One region of the Paraburkholderia aspalathi genome, then DNA from elsewhere that is predicted to be linked to it. Evidence: riboswitches for the same ligand, from Rfam matches in the RefSeq annotation. Region 1 holds a riboswitch; the other holds the start of a gene.
The links. A riboswitch is a leader RNA that binds a small molecule or an ion and turns the genes downstream of it on or off. The one in region 1 is predicted to bind cobalamin.

Region 1 (4,209 bases):
CCGAGAATCGACAGGCCGCCGAGAATGCCGAGGCGCGGGTTCATCGTTTTCAGTGCGAGTGCTTCGCCGCCTTCGACGCCGATCGTCACTTCGAAGCCGCCAGTGTATCCATGTTCCGCGGCGAGTTCGGTCAGATGCTCGGTCATCATCTTGCGCGGGACGGGATTGATCGCCGGTTCGCCGACTGGCAGCGTGAGGCCGGCGCGTGTCACCGTGCCAACGCCTGGCCCCGCGCGGAAGATCACGCCCGGTTCGGCAAGCAAGCGCACGCGGGCGAATACGATAGCGCCGTGTGTCACGTCGGGGTCGTCGCCTGCGTCTTTTACTGTGCCGGCTTCCGCGCCATCGGCGGTCAGGCGGCAGAACACCAGTGGCATCGGCACGAGCTGGCCCTTCGGCAACACGATCTCCGCGACCTCGCTGACGATACCCGCGAGCAATAGACGCGCGGCCGCGAGCGACGTCGCGGTGGCGCAACTGCCGGTCGTGTAGCCGCTACGCAGCGGCGCGGGTTGTTCGGGCGTTTCTTCGCGCATTACGGATGGAATGGTGAGTCGGTTGAACCGGTGGACGTGCTGCATGTGGCGCTCGCGCTGCTGGCCAGCTTCGTCACCTCCAGCAGCGTAATCGGCAACGCCTGGCGCCACGTATCGAAGCCGCCGAGCGGCTGCGCGTCAGCCAGCGCGATGCGAGTCAACGTGCCGCCGTGTTGCTCACGCCACGCCGCCAGCGCTGCCTCGCCTTGCAAGGTCACGGCATTGGCCACCAGACGTCCGCCGTCGCGCAGACGCGCCCAGCAGGCGTCGAGCACGCCCGGCACCGTCACCCCACCGCCGATGAACACGGCATCCGGCACAGCCAATCCCTCCAGCGCATCAGGCGCGCGGCCGGCCACCAGTTGCAAACCCGGCACGCCCAACGCATCGCGATTGTGTTCGATGAAGCGCTGCCGCTCCGCGTGCCCTTCGATCGCGATCGCGCGGCAAGTCGGGTGTGCGCGCATCCATTCGATGCCGATCGAGCCGCTGCCCGCGCCCACGTCCCATAGCAATTCGCCGGGCGTCGGCGCGAGGCGCGCCAGTGTGATCGCGCGAACGTCGCGTTTGGTCAACTGACCGTCGTGGCGAAAGGCATCGTCGGGCAAACCGACCGTCAGCGGCAGACGCGGGGCGCCTTCCGTTGCGCGGCATTCAAGCGCGATCAAGTTCAGCGCCGCCACTTCCCCTGCGGGCCACTGGTCCGCGCGGCCATCTATGCACCGCTCCAGATCACCGCCCAGATGTTCCAGCACGGTCATCCGCGTCGCGCCGAAACCGCGTGCATTCAGCAGTTCGGCCAGCGTTGCAGGCGTGCGCCCGTCGGCACTCAGCACGAAGACGCGCGCGCCGTCGTGCAGATGAGCATTCAGCGTCGGCAACGGCCGTCCCACCAGCGAAACCGTGGCGACGTCCTGCAGCGGCCAGCCAAGCCGCGCGGCCGCCAGCGACAACGACGACGGCGCAGGCAGCACCCGCAAATCACCCGCTGGCAACTGCCGCGCGAGAGTCGCGCCGACGCCGAACAGCATCGGATCCCCGCTCGCCAGCACACACACGGGCCCTGTACGCTCCGCCAGCAAAGGCGCGAGATCGAACGGCTTCGGCCATGCCGCGCGGCGCGCGGCGAGGCGCGCGGGCAGCATCGCCAGATGCCGTTCGCCGCCATAAACCACCGACGCTTCCAGCAAAGCACGCCGCGCGGGCTTCCCCAAGCCGGCGAAGCCGTCATCGCCTATGCCCACCACGGTCAGCCACGCCGGCATGCATCCATCCTCTTTCTGTATCTTCAAATAATGCGCTGTGCCACGCCGATCAAAGCGTCCAGCCTCGTTGTGCTGTTCGAAAAAAGGCATAATACAGCCGCCGGTGCCCTTCGGGGCCGAAGAGGGAACACAGTGTCGCTGTGGCTGCCCCCGCAACTGTATGCAGCGAGTCCGCCTGCGCTCCGCGCCACTGGTTCGACCGGGAAGGCCGCGGCGGACCATGACCTGCGAGCCAGGAGACCTGCCGGCCAGACTGTTCGTGCCAGCCTACATCGGGCGGGGTGTACCGATGCCGTAGCAACGGCCGCTTTGCGGCTTGCTCGGGCCGTCGCGCGACGCTCAACCCGGTGTCCGTCTTGAATCAAGCTTCGCCCTCCACTGCTTTGTCCGACGCGGCTCTCGTGCTGCGGCCCTCGGCGTGTCCGGGGCTGCTGCGCATCGTCGCGGCGCGTGATGGGGGGATTTGCCGGATTAAATTGCCCGGAGGCGAGTTGAGTGCGGCGCAGGCTGCGGTGATTGCTGATGTCAGCGAGCGGTATGGGGCGGGCGTGGTCGAGCTGACCAATCGCGCGAATCTGCAGGTGCGTGGTGTGCGAAGCGGGCATGAGGCGGCGTTGATCGCGGCGCTGGTCGAGGCGGGGCTTGGGCCGATTCCGACGGGCGGTGCAGCGGATGCTGTCAGCTTGCTGCTCACGAGCTCACAACAAACTCCTGGCTCAATTTCGGCGTCCGCTGCGGACGATGTTCGCAATGTGATGGTGAGCCCGACTGCCGGACGCGATCCGTTTGCGCTGTTCGATACAAGGCCGCTTTGCGTTGAACTGCTCACCTTGCTGCAATCCGAAGCGCGTTTCGCGGCGCTATCGCCGAAATTCGCGCTTCTGCTCGATGGTGGTGAGCGTCTTGCCAGACTGGATCATCCGCATGATGTCTGGCTCGCGGCGACGCAGGCCGAAGACGGTGTGCGATTTGTGTTCGGATTGGCGGGTTGCCCGTCAGCTGCGGCGAACTCCGATGCCTTCCAACACATCGCGCATAGCGCCGTTGACCATTCTCGTCCGAACTACGCCGGCGCTCTCGCCGCCGTGCTGCCTTCGCAAGTCACAGACCTCGTCTGCGCGCTGCTGCACACGTTCCTCGATCTGGCCGCTCCAGATGACACGCGCATGCGTCACCTGCTCGCCGCGCATTCCATCGACGCCGTATTGCAGCACGCTCAAACGTACGTCGATTTCCGGCTGTCACGCGACACATCGCTTGCAAACTGGCAACGCCCCACACCTGCCGATGCCACTTTGCGACTCGGCGCGCACGCACAGCGAGTTGTGGGAATGCTGCACGTAGGCGGCCAACCGCCGCTCGGACGCCTCGACGCCACGACCTTGCGCGGCCTCGCCACGCTCTCGCAACAGCAAGGCAACGGCACGCTGCGCATGACGCCCTGGCAAAGCGTATTGCTGCCCGATATCGCAGCCGATGCCGCGCCCACCGTGCTCGCTGAAATGAACGCGCTAGGCCTCGCCTGCGATCCCGCGCAGCCTATGGCGCGTTTGATCGCCTGCGCCGGTTCCACAGGCTGCGCAAAAAGCCTCTCTGACACCAAAGCCGACGCGTTACTTCTAGCAGATCGCTTACCTGACGGCGTCGATGTCCATCTGAGCGGCTGTCCGCGCTCATGCGCCGCCGCACATTGCGCGCCTTACACGCTGCTGGCCGCAGCGCCCGGCATCTACGACCTTTATCGCCGCGACGGCCAGCCGGGTTTCGGCTCGTGCGTCGCGCACCAACTCACGATCGAACAGGCCGCCGATATGCTCGACCCATTGGCACACCCGGCCCGGAGCCCCTCAGATGCTTGATTACATTCGCGACGGTCAGGAGATCTATCGCCAATCCTTCGCGACGATACGTGCGGAGGCCGACTTATCGCGTATCCCTGCCGACCTCGAGAAACTCGCGGTGCGCGTGATCCACGCCTGCGGCATGATCGACGTCGTTGAAGATCTTCAGTTTTCCGAAGGCGCAGGCGCCGCGGGCCGTACGGCGCTCGCGCAAGGCGCGCCGATTCTGTGTGATGCCGGCATGGTGGCGCAAGGCATCACGCGCGCACGACTTCCCGTCAACAACGACGTGATCTGCACGCTGACGCATCAGGACGTGCCTGCGCTCGCGCGCGAACTCGGCAATACGCGCTCGGCGGCCGCGCTCGAATTGTGGCGGCCGCAGCTGGCCGGCAGCGTCGTCGTGATCGGCAATGCGCCGACCGCCCTCTTTCATCTGCTCGATATGCTCGATGCCGGTGCGCCAAAGCCCGCGCTGATCCTAGGCTTTCCGGTCGGTTTCGTCGGCGCGGCCGAATCGAAAGCGATGCTGGCCGAAGACAGCCGCGGCGTGCCCTTCGTCGTGGT
Region 2 (4,209 bases), on a different contig from region 1:
TCGCGAGCGTCTGCTGCTTGCGCTCGGCGAGGGCGACCACCTGTTCGATGCCATACGGCCAGTACGCCTCGCCGCCGAGATGATCGACCACCACGACACGCGCATGCTGCAACACGTCTTCGACATAGAAATCGACCGAAGCCGGTTGCCGCAAATACGTGACGTTCGCAAGCCGCACGCTCGGAAAACCCTCGCCCAGACGCGGAAACACGCTCGCGAGCAATGACAGCGTGGTATCCGCGGAACTGAGCACCACGATATCGGCGGGCTGCTGATCGATCCGGATCACGCCCTGTGTATCGTCGACAAAACCGCCCGGCGTGGTGCGCAGCAGATGCATGAGGGTTACGCCTGTTGCGGCTGGGCGCTCGCCACGGCGCCCAAGGCGGCGTCGAATGCCTGTTGCAGCGCGGCCTGATCGAGGTCTTCGCCGATCAGCACAAAGCGGCTTTGTTGCTCTGCGCCCATTTCGCCCGCCTGCCAGCGCCGGTCGAAGTAACTATCGAATCGACGGCCCACGCCCTGTATCACCAGACGCATCGCCGCACCCGGCAGCGCCGCGAAACCTTTGACGCGGTAAATCGTGTTGGTTTCGACGAGCCCTTGCAACGCGGCGATCACAGCTTCGCGCGACGAAACATTCGCGTGCACCACCACCGAATCGAACTCGTCGTGATGGTGATCGGCGTCTTCGGCCGAACCATGGTGATCGTGACGCAGATGAATCGTTTCTTCCGACGCCGCTTCGAGGCCCAGCAGCGTATGCAGATCAAGTTGACCCATCTGCGCGCGCACGATCTTCACTTGCGGCGGAATTTCTTCGCGGATGACGGCTTCGACAGAAGCTTGACGCGCTTCGTCGAGCAGATCGGTTTTGTTCAGAATCACCAGATCGGCCGCCGACAATTGATCTTCGAACAATTCGTGCAGCGGCGATTCGTGATCGAGATTCGGATCGGCCTTGCGTTGCGCATCCACGGCGACTGGGTTGTCGGCGAACTGGCCGCTCGACGCGGCCGGGCCGTCTACCACGGTGACGACCGCGTCGACGGTAAAGCTATTCTTGATCTGCGGCCAGTTGAACGCCTGCACCAGCGGCTTCGGCAACGCGAGACCTGACGTTTCGATCAGCACGTGATCGATCTGCTCGCGGCGCTCCACCAGCTTTTCCATCACCGGGAAAAACTCCTCTTGCACGGTGCAGCACAGGCAGCCGTTCGCGAGTTCATACAGCTGCCCTTCGGTCTCGACGCCGTTCTCATCGCAGCCGATGCCGCAACCCTTGAGGATTTCCCCGTCGATGCCGAGCTCGCCGAACTCGTTGACGATCACCGCGATGCGCTTGCCGCCCGCATGCTGAAGAATGTGCCGCAGCAGCGTGGTCTTGCCGCTGCCGAGAAAGCCCGTGACGATGGTGACGGGGATCTTGCGCATTTGAGTTTGCATCGTGAGGTCCATCCGTAGGAGTTGCTCGTGCACGCCGAGGCATCGTGTATAGGCCGGGCAAACGGGGCACACACCCCAAACCACGACATTAACAAAACACGGGGACGGACAACGGCGTTGCCGAGGCAACCAAAAACTGGAAACGAGAATGAGGTCATGAACGCGCCACCGCATCCCCGCGATGGTCGTTCTTCGTAGTCTGGCCGGTATCCGGGCTGGCGACAGCGCCGCTTCCCCTTCCCGGACGAGTGGTTTCTCGCCCAGTGGTTATATGCCGACGCGGCCTTGCGCGTGGACATCGAAGCCGGCTCCGCGGCGCTCAAGAACGCACCGCTTTTCGCTTACCGTTGCGGGGGCAGCACAGGTTGACCCGGTCCATTGCAGGTGGGCACCCTGTTTCCCGTTTAACTGCATGCGCACGAGCGCGCACACGAGCACCAAAGTGCGTGCGAGTTTAGGCCGAGCGCCCCCTGCCGTCAAGGAAACGCGGGCTTCGGCAAGGCCTTTCCACAGTGCCGGCGCGGCCTGCCGTGTGCTATCGTATGCGCGCGTTTGGTGCCCGCATATGCGATCGCATGTGCAGTTAAACGGGAAACAGGCCGCGCTCGCTGCGCTCAACCTGTGCTGTCCCCGCAACGGTAAGCGACCTGCGGTGCTTTCGCATCGCGCATGCGTTTTTGATGCCACTGTCCGACGAATCCGGACGGGAAGGCAAAACGCATGAGGCCGCCAGCCCGGATACCGGCCAGACGCGGAGGCAGTGAACGTCACGCTGCCGGCCGCCGGAATCCGCGAGGGACGGATGTGAAGGCGCTGAAGCACGACGTGACGCGGCCGTTGGCGTTTTCCTGTGGGAAACGCGGCGAGCGGCGTTTTTCGTCGCGCGTAATCTGTTGCACCGCATGACCTCAATTTCTGCCGCCTCCGGCCTCTTCGCGCCTCAGCCGCTCCCATTCGTCACGACATGGCGTGCGCCATGCACGCTGCGATGAGCCGCGCCTGGCTGATCGGCGCCGGTCCCGGCGACGTCGAACTGATGACGCTCAAAGCGACGCGCGCGTTGGCGCAAGCCGATGTGGTGCTGGTCGACGATCTGGTGAATCCTGAAGTACTGCAGTTCGCGCGCGCCGATGCGCTGGTCGTGTATGTCGGCAAACGCGGCGGGCATCCGTCGACGCCGCAGGCCGGCATCGTCGCGCAAATGCTCGAGCATTTGCGGGCGGGACGCAGCGTCGCCCGTTTGAAAGGCGGCGATCCGTTCGTGTTCGGCCGTGGCGGCGAAGAACAAGAAGCGCTCCATGCCGCAGGCATTAGCGTCGACGTGATCAACGGCATCACCGCCGGGATTGCGGCGCCCGCGGCAATCGGCATTCCTGTGACGCATCGCGATCACGCGCAAGGCGTGGTGTTCGTCACCGGACACGGCGCCGGCAGCGGCGAGCCGGACTGGGCCGCGCTCGTCGCTACGCGAATGACGCTGGTGATTTACATGGGCATGCGGCGACTGAACGAAATCGTCGACACATTGCTCGCAGCCGGGATGAGCGCCGATACGCCGTGCGCCGCGATCGAATCGGCCACGCGCCCCGAGCAACGGCATGCGCTCGCGCGGCTCGGCGAGTTCGCCGATACGGTCTCGCGCGCCGGGCTCGGGTCGCCGGCGATCGTGGTGATCGGCGGTGTGGCGTCGCTGGCTTTGGCGCGGGATGCGGTGAAAGTCGGCAGCGAATCCCAGCGCCACGCAAGGAAAACGCTAACCGTCGGCATCGGTTGTCGTTTGCACAGCTCCGCCGAGGAAATCGAAACGGCTGTACGTGCCACGCTCGGCTCGCATTCATTCGACGAAATCAGCACGATCGCCTCAGTCGACGTCAAAGCTCACGAAACCGGTTTGCTCGAATTTTGCGCACGTCATGCGTTGCCGCTGAAGCTGTTCAGCCGCGAGCAGATTGCGGCGATCTCCGTGAACGATCCGTCGGCGGCCACACGTGAGCATCTCGGCATAGACGGCGTCTGCGAGCCGTGCGCCTTGCTCGCTGCGGCGACCGAATCTGATGCGGCCCATGCCTCAATTAGCTCAATGACCCCAGTTGCCTCGTTTGCAGCCGATACCGCCAACGCACGGCTACTCGTGCGCAAAACCGTACATGCCGGCATCACCGTCGCGATAGCATCGACCACCGCCCGCCTCGCCTGCGAACACACAAACAACAACACTCAAGAACAGGACCTTCCATGAAGACCGATCCCGAATCGCATCAACGCATGACCGAACGCCGGCGCGAGGGCCACGAGAAGAAGCAGGCCAGCGCCACCGTCGAAAAAGGTCTGCTGATCGTCAATACCGGCACCGGCAAAGGCAAAACCACCGCAGCGTTCGGCATGGCCGTGCGCGTGCTTGGGCATGGCATGCGCCTCGGCGTCGTGCAGTTCATCAAGGGCGCGCTGCATACGTCGGAACGCGACTTCCTCGGCGCGATCGCCAATTGCGACTTCGTCACGATGGGCGACGGCTATACCTGGAACACGCAGAATCGCGACGCCGACATCGCCACCGCGCGCAAAGGGTGGAACGAAGCACGCCGCATGATCGAAAGCGGCGACTATCAGATGGTGATCCTCGACGAACTGAACACCGTGCTGAAGTACGAATACCTGCCGCTCGACGAAGTGCTGTCGGTACTGACCGGGCGCGCGGAGATGCTGCACGTGGTGGTGACCGGCCGTCACGCGCCGGACGCGCTGATCGAAGCCGCCGACCTC

Region 2: linked by a shared signal. The riboswitch ahead of cobA (uroporphyrinogen-III C-methyltransferase) and the one ahead of cobG (precorrin-3B synthase) in region 1 are both predicted to bind cobalamin.

What each region holds. Positions count from the first base shown of each region.
Region 1 is NZ_CAJNBA010000001.1:2,385,897-2,390,105, reverse strand. Features, by position in the region: gene KHO30_RS10575 (cobalt-precorrin-5B (C(1))-methyltransferase) at 1-536, opposite strand, end outside; gene cbiE (precorrin-6y C5,15-methyltransferase (decarboxylating) subunit CbiE) at 536-1,801, opposite strand; cobalamin riboswitch at 1,886-2,064, shown strand; gene cobG (precorrin-3B synthase) at 2,149-3,660, shown strand; gene KHO30_RS10560 (precorrin-8X methylmutase) at 3,653-4,209, shown strand, end outside.
Region 2 is NZ_CAJNBA010000012.1:107,418-111,626, reverse strand. Features, by position in the region: gene cobN (cobaltochelatase subunit CobN) at 1-340, opposite strand, end outside; gene cobW (cobalamin biosynthesis protein CobW) at 346-1,446, opposite strand; cobalamin riboswitch at 1,631-1,903, opposite strand; cobalamin riboswitch at 1,983-2,210, shown strand; partial or broken gene cobA (uroporphyrinogen-III C-methyltransferase) at 2,435-3,157, shown strand; gene KHO30_RS39445 (cobalamin biosynthesis protein) at 3,158-3,685, shown strand; gene cobO (cob(I)yrinic acid a,c-diamide adenosyltransferase) at 3,682-4,209, shown strand, end outside.